One region of the Lysinibacillus sp. RC79 genome, then DNA from elsewhere that is predicted to be linked to it. Evidence: riboswitches for the same ligand, from Rfam matches in the RefSeq annotation. Region 1 holds a riboswitch; each other region holds the start of a gene.
What was found. A riboswitch is a leader RNA that binds a small molecule or an ion and turns the genes downstream of it on or off. The one in region 1 is predicted to bind S-adenosylmethionine.
Positions count from the first base shown of each region.

Region 2: linked by a shared signal. The riboswitch ahead of ABH968_RS16825 (Na+/H+ antiporter NhaC family protein) and the one ahead of ABH968_RS27410 (MetQ/NlpA family ABC transporter substrate-binding protein) in region 1 are both predicted to bind S-adenosylmethionine.
Region 3: linked by a shared signal. The riboswitch ahead of ABH968_RS02810 (methionine ABC transporter ATP-binding protein) and the one ahead of ABH968_RS27410 (MetQ/NlpA family ABC transporter substrate-binding protein) in region 1 are both predicted to bind S-adenosylmethionine.
Region 4: linked by a shared signal. The riboswitch ahead of ABH968_RS25575 (O-acetylhomoserine aminocarboxypropyltransferase/cysteine synthase family protein) and the one ahead of ABH968_RS27410 (MetQ/NlpA family ABC transporter substrate-binding protein) in region 1 are both predicted to bind S-adenosylmethionine.

Region 1 is NZ_JBGCCD010000058.1:1,511-5,725, reverse strand. It holds gene ABH968_RS27420 (methionine ABC transporter permease) at 1-94, opposite strand, end outside; gene ABH968_RS27415 (methionine ABC transporter ATP-binding protein) at 87-1,112, opposite strand; gene ABH968_RS27410 (MetQ/NlpA family ABC transporter substrate-binding protein) at 1,218-2,042, opposite strand; SAM riboswitch class I at 2,282-2,387, opposite strand; gene ABH968_RS27405 (pyridoxal phosphate-dependent aminotransferase) at 2,602-3,771, opposite strand; gene ABH968_RS27400 (PhzF family phenazine biosynthesis protein) at 3,909-4,215, shown strand, end outside.
Region 2 is NZ_JBGCCD010000018.1:39,275-43,489, reverse strand. It holds gene ABH968_RS16830 (DUF3951 domain-containing protein) at 45-203, shown strand; gene ABH968_RS16825 (Na+/H+ antiporter NhaC family protein) at 401-1,681, opposite strand; SAM riboswitch class I at 1,791-1,898, opposite strand; gene ABH968_RS16820 (hypothetical protein) at 2,165-2,512, opposite strand; gene crcB (fluoride efflux transporter CrcB) at 2,543-2,872, opposite strand; gene crcB (fluoride efflux transporter CrcB) at 2,869-3,231, opposite strand; gene ABH968_RS16805 (VOC family protein) at 3,906-4,196, opposite strand.
Region 3 is NZ_JBGCCD010000002.1:115,046-119,260, forward strand. It holds gene ABH968_RS02800 (MetQ/NlpA family ABC transporter substrate-binding protein) at 1-675, opposite strand, end outside; gene ABH968_RS02805 (methionine ABC transporter permease) at 793-1,461, opposite strand; gene ABH968_RS02810 (methionine ABC transporter ATP-binding protein) at 1,451-2,479, opposite strand; SAM riboswitch class I at 2,562-2,666, opposite strand; gene ABH968_RS02815 (thioredoxin family protein) at 2,732-3,034, opposite strand; gene ABH968_RS02820 (toprim domain-containing protein) at 3,051-3,392, opposite strand; gene gcvH (glycine cleavage system protein GcvH) at 3,579-3,959, opposite strand; gene ABH968_RS02830 (arsenate reductase family protein) at 4,040-4,215, opposite strand, start outside.
Region 4 is NZ_JBGCCD010000044.1:4,344-8,558, reverse strand. It holds gene ABH968_RS25580 (hypothetical protein) at 1-312, opposite strand, end outside; gene ABH968_RS25575 (O-acetylhomoserine aminocarboxypropyltransferase/cysteine synthase family protein) at 709-2,010, opposite strand; SAM riboswitch class I at 2,129-2,242, opposite strand; gene ABH968_RS25570 (glycerol-3-phosphate acyltransferase) at 2,534-3,166, shown strand; gene ABH968_RS25565 (DASS family sodium-coupled anion symporter) at 3,350-4,215, shown strand, end outside.

The sequences.
Region 1 (4,215 bases):
AGAATAATGAAATCCCGACCATTTGGAAGGTTTCGATAATGGATTTCCCAATAACATCTGACCAATCTGCAAAGAAGCTTTGAATGCTATTCATTTAATTCGCCTCCTAATTCTTCAACGCTTACCCCATTTTCTGCAAAATACTTAAGTGCTTTATCTACGATATGTGACTCACCGTGTAGATGCACGACAATATTACCGACAATGCCGTTTTTTAATTCAATGATATTGGCTGTTAAAATATTTGGTTGTACATCATAAACTTTGCTCACTTCTGCTAGTAATGGTTTCCCTGTACTTTCACCAAGGAATGTTAAACGAATAACGCTTCCCGAAACATTTAATTGCTCGATAAGGGAAGGGGATAAATTACGTTGAGAAATGGTATTTAAAAATTTTCGTGTCGTTGGATGCTGAGGCTTCGAAAATAGTTCTATAGCAGAGCCATATTCCACAACTGTCCCTGATTCAAGAACGGATACATCATCGCAAATTTTTTGAATAACATTCATTTCATGTGTAATGAGTAAAATAGTGATGCCTAGCTCACGATTAATTTTCAAGAGAAGCTCAAGAATGGCGTCAGTTGTTTCAGGATCGAGTGCACTTGTCGCTTCATCACTGAGCAAAATTTCAGGCTCTTGGGCAAGGGCACGTGCAATAGCGACACGTTGTTTTTGACCACCTGAAAGCTGGCTAGGATAACTATCTAATTTCTCTGTTAGGCCAACAATTTCTGCATATTTTGCAACGCGTTTTTTCACTTCAGAGTCATTATAGCCAAGAAGCTTTAATGGTACCGAGATATTGTTGTAAACAGTCGCTGTTTTTAAGAGGTTAAAATGCTGGAAAATCATCCCGATTTTTCGACGAGTTTTGCGAAGGTCGTTTAGAGAAAGGGAAGTAATATCTACATGATCGATTAATACCTTTCCTGTTGTTGGACGCTCTAATAAATTGACACAGCGAATAAGGGTACTTTTTCCTGCGCCACTATAGCCAATAACTCCATGAATTTCACCTTTATTGACATGTAAGTTAATACCATCTACTGCTTTGACGATACCTTTTTTAGTTTTAAATTCTTTTGTTATATTTTCTAATTGAATCATACTGTGATATCTCCTTTCTAAGACCTTCTATAAAGCAAGAATCTGCTAGCTTTCCTGTAGGAGTCTCGCAGATTCTCGATTTTATGAAAGGTCCTTAATCGTCACTTACCAGCTTGGAATTACAGAACCTTGGAATTTTTCTTCTATAAATTTACGTACTTCATCAGATTGATAAGCTTCAATAAATTTTTTGATCGTTGGGTCATCTTTGTTTTCAGCACGTACTACAATGTAATTCACATATGGAGAGTCCGTAGATTCTAAAAGGATGGAATCTTTTTTAGGGTTAATGCCAGCATCAAGTGCGAAGTTCGTATTAATAGCTGCTACATCTACTTCACTAAGCTGTTTTGGAATTTGTGCAGCCTCTAATTCTATGAATTTTAAATTCTTTTTATTTTCTTCCACATCGCGAATAGATGCTGTTAAGCCGGTACCGTCTTTTAATTTAATATAGCCGGCCTCTTGAAGGACAAATAGGGCACGAGCTCCGTTTGTTGGATCATTTGGTAATCCGAATGTTGCACCATCAGGAACTTCATCGAGTGATTTATATTTCTCAGAGTATATGCCCAGAGGATTTAAAATTGTTTTTCCTACTGGCACTAAATCTGTATTGTGATCTTTGTTAAATGTTTCGAGGAATGGCTTGTGTTGATAGCTGTTTACATCAAGATCACCCTCGGCTAACGATGTATTTGGTAAAACATAATCAGAGAAAGTTTTTAGTTCTACTTCTAAACCATTTTCTTTGGCAACTTTTGCAGCAACTTCTGCAATTTGTTCGTGTGGACCAGAAGTTACACCCACTACAATTTTATTTTCATTAATAGCCTTACCTTTACTGTCTTCTTTAGTACCACAGCCTACTAATGCTGCTACCAATGTGAGACTCGCTAAACCTAGTAAAAATTTGTTTTTCTTTTTCATGAAACATACCTCCAAAGTTGTTTTATCGGTTATTAAAAAAACAATTTCGCCTTGGCGTAATTGTAGCTGACGCTTTGCTTTCGCTACAGATAAACAATGCCGTCCGGATTTTGAATTGTGCTAGCACAATTCATTCCTTTCAAAATCCGTGACATCCGCCGGAGGCTTTTATCTTCATATAAATGAAGATAAAAAAAACTCTCTTAAAAAATTAAGAGAGGCTCATGAAAAAGTGTCCTCTCTTATCTTTCAAACGATAATCGTTTGCAGGATTTAGCACCTTCCTTAAAAAAAGGAGGTTGCCGAGCTTCATAGGGCCAGTCCCTCAGCTACTCTTGATAAGAGATTTATAATATTTTTTTGTAAATCCGATAGAACTAATATAAATTATAGGATATAGTAAGTCAATCGAATTTTTAAAATTTTTTATTTTATTATAATATTTAGTTGAAACAGAATCCGCTAGAAGAAGGGCTGGAGCAACTAAAAAAAGATTGTGAAATGAAAAACTGTTTCCATAGCAAGTTTGAGCTAATGGAAGGTAGGGGAATTGAAATGTTCATGAGCTAAATAAGTTTAATTTTTCAATTCTGCTGATCGCTTCACGTAAGCGGTCTTCGTTAACAAGTAAGCCAACCCGTACATAGCCTTCACCATATTGACCGAAACCATTGCCTGCAGCTACTGCGATATCAGCTTTGTCGAGCAATAAATCGGCAAATTGTTCACTCGTAAAACCTAATGGAACAGGGAGCCATGCAAAGAAAGAGCCTTTCGGTGCTGTTACTTGCCAACCAATTCGCTGAGCTTCTTCGATCAGGACGTTTCGCCGATGCTCGTAAGTCACTCTTAGCCCATCCGCGCAACTCTGGGAAGCAGTAAGTGCAACTGCCGCGGCTTGTTGCACTGCAGGAAATTGACTACAGAATAGATGATCTTGAATAAGGTTAATGGCTGCAACAATATCGGGGTTACCAACTGCAAAACCAATGCGCCAGCCTGCCATATTATACGTTTTGGATAATGTATACATTTCAATACCGACATCTTTCGCACCGTCTGCTTGCAGGAAACTGATAGGTCTATTGCCGTCAAACCCAATCGCCCCGTAGGCAAAATCATGTGATACGATAATATTGTGCTCTTTTGCAAAGCGTACTGTTTCCTCGAAAAATTCAAGTGTTGCAGTACCACCAGTTGGGTTATTCGGGTAATTCAAGTAAAGCAGCTTCGCCTTTTCTTTTACTTCATCGGATAAAGCATTATAATCAGGCAGGAAATTATTTTCTGCAAAAAGTGGCATGACTTCAAAATTAACATCACCTAATATAACACCAGATAAGTAATCTGGATATCCTGGATCCGGTAATAGCATTGTATCACCGGGATTTAAAACGGCTAACGGTAGCTCAACAAGACCGATTTTCGTACCACCAAGAATAGCTACCTCTGTTTCAGGGTCAATGTCAACATTGTATTCACGTTTGTAGAAGCTTGCTGCTGCTTGGCGTAATTCAGCTATGCCACGAAATGGAGAGTATTTATGATTTTGAGAATTTTCTGCTGCCTCCTGTAATGCTTTAATAATGTGAGGAGGAGTGGGCTGATCTGGATTACCTTGACCAAGATTGATAACATCACGCCCTTCAGCTAGAGCAGCGTTTACTTTTTGCACAAGTGCTGCAAAAAATTGAGTTGGGAGTTGCTGTAGTTTTTTTGAGAATTCCATGCATGTTCACCTTTTTCAGAATATAATAATTATTAAAGATATGAAGCAAATAGTATTACTTTTTTTACTAAATGTCTAGAGTCTTTTCAGTTAACTAAAAACTAAAAGAGACCCAATTATATTTTGAGGTGAAAAAATTGAACAAAGTCTCATATTTTATCGTCAATGCTTTTACTACAGAACTTTACAAGGGAAATCCCACAGCAGTCTGTTTACTTGATTCAACAATACCTGAGGCGACCATGCAGAAAATTGCTCAGGAGATCCCTGTACCAACAACAGCATTTGTCCAAAAGAAAGATAATGATTTTTTTCTTAGATGGTTTACGCCAGCAAAGGAAATACCGATTTGTGGACATGGAACAATCGCTAGTGCTTTTTTACTCTGGAAACAAGGGATTGTACCCGTCAATTCTTCGATTACATTTCAGACTTTAAGTGGTC
Region 2 (4,215 bases), on a different contig from region 1:
AGGAAAACCATAACTAACTACTCGGTGAGAAAGGATAAGATGGAATGAATATTGGGAATAGCGTTGCGCTTATTGTAAGTCTGATTTTTTCAAGCATTTTGGTTCGTGCAATTTATCGCGTTTTTGTGAAAAAGAAAGTACCTACTATGACCTATACACCATATGATGATGCCATGAATGGAGTAGGAAAACATGACAATTGAACTTTTAAGTGAGTAGTTCAATCCTCAAAAAGTACGGTAATTTTAACAGGTGCCAACTTATTTTAATTAAAGCGAGCTTGCAGACTTGCCTCAAATAAAAAATCCAATCGTTTTGATTAATCTTTTTTCAAAACGATTGGATTATTTTAATTTGAAATCATTCTAAAGATTCATCCGTCACTTTAAAGTGATGAAGTTCAGGCTGTCTTTTTTGCCGGGTATCCGATGAGGATAGCGATAATTCCGCAAATTCCTATAAGGATTGGATAGAACGAGTATTGTAGCATGCTCACTGGCGAAATTCCGGCTACGCTTGCGGCTGCGAGGAATTGGGCTCCGTATGGCAGAATGCCTTGGATCGTACAGGAGAAAATATCTAATATACTTGCGGACTTTCTCGGCTCAATCTCATACTGTTCAGCAATATTTTTTGCAAGCGGACCAGCAATTAAAATAGCAATCGTATTATTGGCCGTAGATAAATTAGTTAAGCCCACTAGGCCAGCAATGCCAAATTCAGCACCTTTTTTCGATTTAATTCTTCGTGTCGCAAGGTAAAGCAGAAAGTCAATTCCTCCGTTAAACTTTATAATCTCCACCATGCCAGCTATTAATATCGCAAGAAATGCCATTTCATACATGCCTGACATTCCTTCGCCAATCTTTTGCAAAAGGCTCATTAAATGATAGCTGCCATCCGCTAAGCCAACAGCCCCGGCAAGAACAATCCCAAATGCTAGAACAAGGAAAACATTCATTCCAGCTAACGCAAAAATAATAACCAAAACATAGGGAACAATTTTTATCCAACTATAGCTTAAATGCTCGACTTGTCCCGTTTCACCCATTGTGATAACCCCTAAAATGATGCTCGTTACAATAGCTGCTGGCAACACAATCCAAAAATTCACCTTAAATTTATCCTTCATTTGTGCGCCTTGTGAACGAACGGCAGTAATTGTTGTATCTGAAATAAAAGATAAATTATCGCCAAACATCGAACCGCCAACAATCGCTGCCATTACTAAAGCCATGGAAAGGTCGATATGCCCGCTTATCCCAACTCCAATTGGCGCCAGTGCAACAATCGTTCCCACCGATGTACCCATAGACAGGGAGATAAAGCAGGCAATGATGAACAGGCCTACGACAAGCAAGTTTGGTGGAACGACCGATAAAGCAAAGTTAACAGTGGAATCCACTGCCCCCATGCCTTTTGCTACCTCTGAAAAGGCACCAGCCAAGAGAAAAATAACAACCATCAGCATGACATTTAAATTTCCTGCGCCTTTACAAAAAATATCAACCTTTTGCGAAAACGATTCTTTTCGATTCATCGCCAGAGCCACAGCACCTGAAATGGAAATGGCTACAATGACTGGAAATGCGTAAAAATCACCTGTAATAACCCCTGAACCAATAAATAAGATCAAAAAAACAACAAATGGGATCAGCGCCCATGGATTCCCTTTCTTCATGTCTACCTCCAAAAAATAAAATTGGACACGTCTTTTGTCCATTCTTTTTTACGAAAAAAAGGCCTCTTCTTGTACCAACAAGAAGAGGCCTTATATCTATAAAACACTCCTCTTATCTATCAAGCCTTTGCCTGCTGGATTTGGCACAGTAACTTAAATCATAAGTTCCGCTGCCGAGATTTCATCGGGCCAGTCCCTCCATCTCTCTTGATAAGAAGCAAATATATTATTTTTTTTCACAATAATAAATATTAAAATAAAAAATCAATATTTGCAACATATTTTTATTCAAACTTTACTCCAAAGTTACATTCTGAAATATTTATGGAGGAAATTTGAACAAATAACAGGGATCAGAGGATAGGAAACTGCGATTTTTTGTACTGCTATGGAAATTTGATGTAACAATTGAAGGGAAAATAAAAGAAGTGTTGTAACAATTACAACTTTAAAAGGAGGCGCCCTTGAGACATCGAGAGGCGCCTAAAACATTTGTGGTAAAAATTCCGTCATAAAGCGTTGATTTTTACGCAGCCATATTTTTAAAATCATACGATGTGTTAGAAGTCGTTGTCTTTTATGTGGTCTAGCCTTTGCCTCTATTAAACTTTGAAGTAGAATACATGTTTCTGTTGCAAATGCTTGAGGATCAACGAGGACGTCTAGTTTATAATCAATTAACTGTGCAGCCTGTACCTTTGCAAGTAAGAGTGCAAAGCGAGTATTCATTTCTGGAAAGTTTTCTTCTAGTTCTAGGTCGATTAAAGTATATAGTGTTTGTTCAATTTCAACTTCAAGCGCTTGTAATTGTTCGATTGATGGCTGTGTCACAAAATCACCTCTAGTTTCTCAAAAATACTGCTACACAAGGAAAAAGCCAAGTGCAGCGAAAAGTAAACCGAATAAAACTGTAGTGCATATATAAACAATCGCTTGTCTCCATTTTTTCTGCTCCAAGAGCTGTAAACATTCAAAACCAAATGTTGAAAAAGTCGTATAGGCCCCTAAAAAACCAATCCCTATAAAATGCCAAATCCAATCACTTGGATGTGATGCAAATAGAAAGCCAAGCGCAAAAGAACCCGTTATATTGATCAAAAACGTTGCCCATGGGTATGTATGGACAATCAATTTTCCTAGATAAAATCTCGTTAGTGCACCCAAAAATCCACCGATACCAATAATTATCATACGATGCGCCCCTTTGCTAGTTTAAATCCTAGCCATGCACAAGCTAAACCGCCAAATACACTCACTAAAATATAAAGACCGGCTTGTAGCCATTTACTATCCTGTAAAAGTAATAGCGTTTCTAAAGAAAATGTCGAAAAGGTTGTAAAGGCACCAAAAAAGCCAGTACCAATTCCTAAAATAATAGGCGTACGTTTTGTAAACGTTGTAAATAGCCATGCTAAACAAAAGCAGCCAATTAAGTTTATGCAAAGTGTCGCAAATGGAAAACCACCGTTATTTGAAAGTGCTAGACCGAGGCTATATCGACAGATGGCACCCAAAAATCCGCCAATTCCAACAGCTAAAAATGATTTCAACGTAAAGACTCCTTACTAAAATGTCTATATTAAAAAGTGTATCATGAGATGCCCATTTTAGATAATAGTTAGGTGTTAAATTAAAGTTGGGTGATAAATTAAAAAAGTTAGGTAATAAATTTAAAAAGTTGGGTGATAAATTAAAAAAGTTAGGCGATAAATAAAAAAAGTTGGGTGATAAACTAAAGTTAGGCGATAAATTTAAAAATTAGGGCGATAAACCTTGAAATTGTTCCGATAAATCGAAAATTTGTTCCGATAAACCTTGAATTTGTTCCGATAAATTGATTTGGACCCTATCGAACTAGCTTTGTTCGATAGGGTCCTCCAGCGATGTTTCAATAACATGTTTTAATTGAAAAATAGAAGATTGTTGACTTTCGCTCTTCTTGAAAATAAAGATAGTTTCTATTATTTCGTTTAACTGCGGCAAACCATAATAGTGAATGTTGGAGTAGTAGTGAAGGTTAATTAGTTAACACAGCCAATCGTATTGTCTATTTGTAGGAATCAAGGACACTTCTTACCGATTTTATTTCCTTCATCGTAAATGGAACTTGATTCTTTTAGCCACTCTGCCATCGCACGTGTATACATACAGCCTCTGCTTCACACAAGTAGTGTAACAGATGAACTTGTTTCTGCTGTCGCAATCATGTCATAATTTATTATTACTATAATTGACCTTTAACATTGTCAATGACAGTAGCAAAATCTTTATTGGCATCAAGACTTTCCGTTATTGTAAAAACATATCCATCTGGATCTTCTAAAGATAATTCTTTTGCATTCCATGGTTGAACTGTCGGTTGTTGAATAATATTCGTTTTATTTTCCAGTGCGGCTTGATAAATACTATGAATATCACTAGAGAATAAATTAATAATGACTGAGTCAAAAGTGTTGACTTCTTCATCCTTCAATAACATTATGTCTTGGTACTTTGCGCCTCTTAAGTGTGTCATTGAAGTTGTTCCGTTAGCA
Region 3 (4,215 bases), on a different contig from region 1:
CATTGGATTTAGTCCGTTGTCGATTGCGTAGTTAGAATTGATAAGAACTGCATCACCTTCATTATTTTCATACATTTGTACAAGCATTTCAGGAGCTGTATTTGCATCGAATTTGAAGTTTTTTGGATTATCTTCAATATCTTTAAGTTCAGCAGATGTTTTATCTACTCCATCCTTAAGTTTAATTAAGCCCTTAGCTTCTAATAATGAAAGCATACGCCCGTGGTCTGCAACAGAGTTAGAAAGTAAAATTGTTGCACCCTTTGGTAAATCCTCAAGAGATTTATATTTTTTAGAGTAGATACCGATTGGCTCAATGTGAATACCACCAGCGTTTACAAAATCATAACCCTTTTCTTTAATTTCCTTCTCTAAATAAGGGATGTGTTGGAAGTAGTTTGCATCAAGTTCGCCAGATTCTAAATCTTGGTTTGGTAATACATAGTCTTGATATGTTTCAATTTTAAGATCGATACCTTCTTTAGCTAAAATTGGTTTTGCTTTTTCCAGAATAACCGCATGAGGTGTATTCGAAGCACCTACTGTTAACGTTACGTTTTCTTTACTATCACCAGATGATGAGTTTGAGCTTGTATCTTCTTTTTTACCAGCACCACAAGCGGCTAAAGCTAGTACTAATACTGATAAAAATAATCCTGCTAATAACTTCTTCATTTTATTACTCTCCCTTTTTACTTATTTAAATATGTTAGCGGTATAAAACCGAGATAACCTCTTAGATGTTCGTAGCGAGATACTCTTTTTGTCACTACAATTTTTATTAGCCCCTCTTTAGCGTTTATCTGTTTTGATCGTAATCATGTCGCCAATCCATTGAATAATAAATACTACTATTAAGATTAATATAGTCGCCATTAAAGTTACATCTTGGCGATTACGTTGGAAACCATCTAAGAATGCTAAGTTTCCTAGACCACCTGCACCGATAATACCTGCCATCGCAGTATAACCGACAAGTGCTACAGCTGTTACAGTAAGACCAGAAATAAGCGCTGGTAACGATTCTGGAATTAATACTTTCCAAATAATCGTTGACGTTTTGGCACCCATTGAACGAGCTGCTTCAATAACACCTTTATCAATTTCACGTAAAGCAATTAATACCATTCGTGCATAGAATGGTGCAGCTCCAATAATTAGTGCTGGTAAAGCCGCATCTGCGCCACGAATTGTGCCAAGTAAAAATTTCGTAAATGGAATTAATAAAATAATCAAAACGATAAATGGAATCGAACGGAAAATGTTAACGATTGATCCTGTTAAAAAGTTCACAATTTTATTGGCCCATAGTTGGTTGGGACTTGATAAAAACAATAAGATTCCAATTACTAATCCAAGTATAAATGTGATGACCGTAGAAATTGTTGTCATGTACAACGTTTCATACGTAGCGTCCCACATTTTTTCCCAGTCGACATTCGGAAAAAGACTAGTTAGCATTTGTAATCACCTCCGTTTGTACTTCGACTGTATTTAAGTAGCTCAGTGCAGCAGCAACATTTTCCTCTGAGCCAACAATTTGTACAACAAGTGTACCGTACGCTCCATTTTTCGTTTGCGAAATATTACCATGTACAATACTTACTTCTACATCAAACTGTTTCACAAGATGTGAAATGACAGGCTGCTCTGTTTTTTCTCCTACAAAGATTAGCTTAACAAGTTGTCCATTAGGGTAATTTGCTTTAATTTGTGCCACAGTTTCTTGTGTTTCCTTCGTATCTGTAATTTGAGAAACGAATTTTTTCGTAATGGCAGCTTGTGGAGCTTGGAATACTTGTAATACTTCACCACGTTCTACAATTTCTCCAGCTTCCATAACCGCTACACGATGACAAATTTTGCGAATAACGTGCATTTCATGTGTGATTAACACAATCGTTAGACCTAATCGTTCGTTAATATCGACAAGGAGATCAAGGATAGCATCTGTTGTCTCCGGATCGAGTGCGGATGTTGCCTCATCACATAACAATACCTCTGGATTATTAGCAAGCGCACGAGCGATACCTACACGTTGCTTTTGTCCCCCTGAAAGTTGTGATGGATATGCTTTAGCGCGCCCTTCTAAGCCAACTAAAGTTATTAATTCTTTCACATGTGCTTCACGTTTTGCCTTTGGAACACCTGCGATTTCTAGGGGGAAAGCGATGTTTTCTTCAACAGTTCTAGACCAAAGTAAATTGAAATGCTGGAAAATCATACTAACCTTTTGTCTAGCATCTCTGAGCTTTTGCCCCTTTATGGATGAAAATGCTTGATTGTTAACCGTCACCGTACCAGATGTAGGCTTTTCTAAACCGTTTAACAAGCGAATCATTGTACTTTTACCAGCGCCACTATAGCCGATAATGCCAAAAATTTCACCTTTATTGATAGAAAGGTTGACGTCTTTGACTGCAGTTAATTCGCCATTCGCGGTTTTGTATTTCTTCGTAATATTTTGAAGCTGAATCATAGCGAATTCTCCTTTTCTCATATAAAAAACCCCTTCACTTATAGACAAGTAGAAGGGGTCACGTAATATACGCTAAACCGTTCTCTCATCTTTCAAAGATAAATCTTTGGGTGATTTGGCACCTTTTCACGATTGTGATGGTTGCCGGGCTTCATAGGGCACTTCCCTCCGCCGCTCTTTATAAGAGTTCGATATATTTAATTGTTTTTTTAATATATTTGTTACTTTACCACGCGAGTAAAGTTCAGTCAATTAATTTTTTAATAATTCGTATAAATATGGTACGGATTGGAAGGCATAAACCTTTTCTGTCACTTTTCCGCCTTCACATACGAGTAAACATGGTACACTTTCGATTTTATGATCAAAAGCTATTTGCTCTATAAAATTAATATTCGCTTTACCAACCTGTAGCTGTGGCAGCAATTGCTCAATAACCATCATCATTTTCGATGCAACTGCACACGTTCCACACATAGGCGTATATAAATAAAAGGCAGCCTTTTCACCTGACAGGACAACCGCGTCCCACTGCTCTTTTGACCATTCTTCCATCATTTTTCACGCAACCTTACAAAATATATTCATTATGGATTGAGAAATGTGCACGAAGCAATATCGCCGCTAACACTTTCCTCGGAGTTGTCTCAACTTCCTTATATGTTGGCATCGTACGTAAATGCTCAGCCTCTGGATAATGTCTGTCCATTAATGCTCGTAGTTTATCACCCGATGTATCTGCATCAAAAAACGTATAAAGCTCACAACCCTCGTATGGATCAAGTAGCTCTTCTAATTGATGCACACCAATTGTACCATTCGTACAAAGTATTTTAACATCTTCATTTAAAATAGGTTCAATTTGAAGCTTATCCGATCGACCTTCGACAATTAAGCATTTTCCCTCGACCATCACGCCACCCCCATTTAGACATATCCCTTATAATCCATTATATCAATAAACTTTATCGTTGATACAGTTAGACACCTATTGATAAAGGAATATACTTACATTCACCTCACTTACTATAGGAGCAGGATGAATGAAGATAATAAAAAACGTCGGTAGTTTCCGACGTTTTTCTAATACAGGCTTGTCTTATTCAGCAATCATTTCTTCGTATTGCTCAGCTGTCATAAGCTTTTCAACTTCTGATGCATCAGCAGGCTCTACAACGACCATCCATGCTTTTTCATATGGTGATTCATTAACGAATTCTGGGCTATCTTCTAAATCTGCATTTACTTCAACTACTGTACCTGAGATTGGTGCGTATAATTCAGAAACTGTTTTTACAGATTCTACGCTACCGAATGGATCATCAGTTTTGATTTCGTCGCCAACTTGTGGAAGCTCAACGAAAACGATATCTCCAAGTTCAGATTGTGCGAAATGAGAAATACCGATACGTACTTTACCATCTTCTACTTTTACCCATTCGTGCTCTTCAGAGTAACGTAAGTCTTTAGGTGTGCTCATGCAAAAAACCCCTCCATAAATATGTAATATATTCATTTTCAGTGTGCCATACTTCTTCCATAAAAACAAGATTAAAAGCGTTATTTCCAAGCTTGCTCAAAATCTGATTCTTTAAACCCTAAAGTAACTTTTTTTCCATCGGTTACAATCGGACGTTTAATCAACATACCATCTGACGCAAGCAGTTCAAGCTGCTCCTCTTCAGTCATTTCTGCAAGTTTATCCTTCAAGCCAAGCTCTCGATATTTCATACCAG
Region 4 (4,215 bases), on a different contig from region 1:
AAAATTTGGTATTGCATACGTACGTTCAACTAATTGGAATGTGCCGTATTTTAAATAATACTCTGTCGCAGGTAGAGGAATATGACTTGTTCCATAGCCTTCATAAGCTTCGAAAATTTCTTGTACTGTATAGCCTTCCTCGTTGACATAAACGACTTCCTTAAAAGCAGAATGTCCAAAGATCTCTTGCCATTTACTCTCAACTGACGCAAGTATGTTTTGAATGGACATGTTGTTCACAAACACATGACCTTCATTTAACTCATAAATAAGATAAGATGCCATGTTTTGCGCACTATACACATTTCCCATTTAAAACACTCCTTTATCATCAGTTTTGTAGATAAGAGTAGCTACTGGCTGAGCAACTACTCCTCTTCGTATATATTCAAAAGTGGGGGAGCACTTATGAAACTAATTTAGTTTGAGCATTGATTGAAAACACTTTACCGATCAACTAGTCGGCGCTTTAAATTGGTTCTAGGTTGGTAGCCCTTCGAACACTTTTCTTATTTCCTAGTATAAAGCAAGGAATTAATTAAGTCAATAATACTTATAAAATTACTAGGTATTATTTTTAGGAAATTTCAGTTACTTCACCAAATGAGGTGAGCGGATGATGCAGCAACGTTTGACGCATTACCAAATGAGGCCTATCGAATGAGAAAATACGTAAACGCTACAACATTAGCCAATATGTTTTATTTATTAAGCTTCTATTTTTTGTTGTGAAGCTGTTACTTGTTCAATAGCTTGTTCTAAATCTGCAATAATGTCCTCTACTGCCTCTAAACCGATGGATAAGCGAATGAGCGACTCGGTTACGCCAGTTTGGATTAGCTCCTCAGCTGATAGTTGCTGATGTGTAGTAGATGCTGGATGAATAATTAATGATTTGGCATCCCCTACATTTGCTACGTGCGAGAATAATTTCACACTATCGATTAATTTTCGCCCTGCTTCACGTCCACCTTTAATGCCAAATGTAAGCACTGAACCGAAGCCATTTCTTAAATATTTTTTAGCTAAATCATGCGTAGCAAAATCTTCTAAGCCATTGTAATTTACATATTCCACAGATGGGTGGTTTCGTAAATATTCGGCTACCGCTAATGCATTTTCATTGTGTTTAGGAATACGCAAATGAAGCGTTTCTAAACCTTGTAATAAATTAAATGCTGCATCGGCACTTAATGTTGGTCCAAAGTCGCGTAGCAATTGCACACGCAGTTTTGTGGCAAATGCAGCCTCTGCTGTGTCAATACCATAACGCAAACCGTGATAAGATGCATCTGGCTCAGTAAAGCCTGGGAAACGCCCACGAGTCCAATCAAACTTCCCTGCATCTACTACAACGCCACCTAAAGTTGTACCATGGCCGCCTATCCATTTTGTTGCGGAATGAACAACGATATCTGCACCGAAGTCAATTGGGGTAGAGCCATATGGTGAAGCAAATGTGCTATCAATAATTAATGGTAAGCCGTTTTCATGTGCTATATTTGCTACCGCTTCAATATCTAATACCTTTAAACTTGGGTTACCGTAAATTTCAGCGAACACAGCCTTTGTTTTATCAGTAATAGCTGCTCGGAAATTTTCTGGATTTGTTTCGTCTACAAAAATCGTTTTAATACCGTAGTTTGGTAGTGTGTTAGCGAATAAATTATAAGTACCTCCGTATAAAGAGCTACCTGCAACAATTTCATCGCCTGCCCCTGCAAGATTTAAAATGGAAAACGCGATTGCTGCTGCACCAGATGAAAGTGCTACTGCTGCTGTACCGCCTTCTAATAAAGCGACGCGTTTTTCAAAAACATCTACAGTTGGGTTTGTAATTCGTGTGTAAATATTGCCAGCTTCCTCTAAGGCAAAAAGACGTTGCGCATGAGCAGTGTCTTTAAAAACGAAAGCCGTTGAGCGATATACGGGTACTGTACGAGATCCTGTTACCGGGTCTGGCTCTTGGCCACCGTGTAACAGCAATGTTTCTGGTTTAAATTTTGTCATTGTATACCTCCAAATGGTTATTTTTTTTACGATGGTACCGGAGATGAGGAGGATTTTTTCAGTAGAAAACAAAAACCCTCTTCAGCTAAGAAGAGGGTTGCGGTTGCAAGTTTTCCTCCCCTTATCTGCCAGATCCAAGTAAGAATCTGTAGGAATTAGCACCTTAGCAAGTTCGTCACTTACTGGTTGCCGGGCATCATAGGGCCTATCCCTCCGCCGCTCTTGATAAGAGTATGAGATTCAATTTCCATCGTTGTTACAAAGTATAAACATAGATTTTTTCTCTGTCAACACTAAAATTTTATTTTTTCCGAAACTTCTGTCTGCTTTTTTACGTAATACGAGCGCATACACTATTTTAGGTATTTATAATTTTTATCATCAAAAGTTAGGGATGCAATTTGTTAAAATGTATGCCTTTATATCAGTTGAGTGGAGACTGGACGCCCCCAGGAAAGCGCCCAGTAGGAACGGAAATCAACCTCACGCTATGGTGATGAGCTTATTAGAAAGGAGGATTTTTATGATAAAAGCTGTTATTATTTTTCTTCTTGTCGGTTATTTGATTGGCTGTATTCACGGCTCTAAAGTTGCTCAGTTTTTATCCGGGGTAGATTTAAAAAAGACTGGTCATGGCAATGCAGGTGCCTCTAATGCAACACTTTCCCTTGGATGGAAATACGGCATATTAGTTGCACTGATCGATATCGGTAAAGGCGTTATAGCTATAATCGGTGCACATGTCTATTTAGCAGATATAACACAATTAACAGAAGTACAAGTTTGGCTCTTTCTCTATATCGTAGCTGCTGGTGTTATTCTAGGTCACAATTTCCCATTTTATATGGGCTTCAATGGCGGTAAAGGAACTGCTTCAATCATAGGGATATTACTTGCGATTGATTGGAAAATTGGCTTATTTGCACTCATTTTATTTGTTATTTTATCTTTCGCGACGAACTATTTAATTGTCGGTGTACTTGAATTTTATCTCGTTTTTTGTACAGCCACTTATTTATGGATTCCTGGAGTTGGCCCAACGATTATAGCCCTATTACTTTTTGGTTTAGCCATCATTTTGCATATCGAAAATATTAAGCGACTGATGATAGGAACTGAACCTAAAGTGACTTCTGCATTCAAAAAGAAAAAATAATATATTTTGGATATTTTTGTCTTTTCTATGGCCGCATATTTTCTCGTAACTGCCCATTATCGCTATAAATAGAGGGTATTTCACATACTAGTTTTTTTACAATAAATAGACAAATCAACTTTCTTAATAAAGCATTTTACTAGCCGATGTTATAGAAAATTGTAATAGAAAGGATGAAAAAGTATGTCTACTTCTGAACAAGCAAAATCAAAACGTAATTTGAAGCCGCTATGGATTGGATTAGCCTTCGCTTCATTAATCATCATTACTTTTTTACCTAACAACGGCGATTTACCTGTAGCTGGACAACGAGCTTTAGCTATCTTAGCTTTCGCGGTCATCCTATGGGTTACAGAAGCAGTATCCTATCCCGTTAGCTCTGCCATGATTATTGCTCTCGTTACAATCTTACTAGGGTTAGCTCCGTCAATGGAAGATCCAACGAGAGCGCTAGGAACATCGGATGCATTAAAGTTAGCATTAAGCGGATTTAGTAATTCCGCAGTTGCACTAGTAGCAGCAGCTCTTTTCCTAGCGGCAGCCATGCAAATTACTAATTTACATAAACGTCTTGCGCTATGGATACTTTCACTAGTTGGGACAAAAACGAAAGCCATTGTATTCGGTGCTATTTTAGTATCTATTGCACTCGCATTCTTTGTCCCTTCTGCTACTGCACGTGCAGGCGCAGTTGTACCAATACTACTCGGAATGGTAGCAGCATTTGGTTTACCACGTGATAGTCGACTTGCTGCTTTACTTGTCATTACCTCTGTACAAGCTGTTTCCATTTGGAATATCGGTATTAAAACGGCAGCAGCTCAAAATATGGTCGCTTTAAATTTCATCAAAGAACAATTCGGTGTAGATATTTCTTGGGGTGCCTGGTTACTTTACGCTGCCCCCTTCTCAATCATCATGTCAGTGGCTCTATTTTTCATTATGACTACACTAATTAAGCCTGAAACAAGTAATATTGAAGGTGGTAAAGAAGTAATCAAAAAACAGCTTGCGGAACTTGGTCCATTAAAAGCTCCCGAAATTCGATT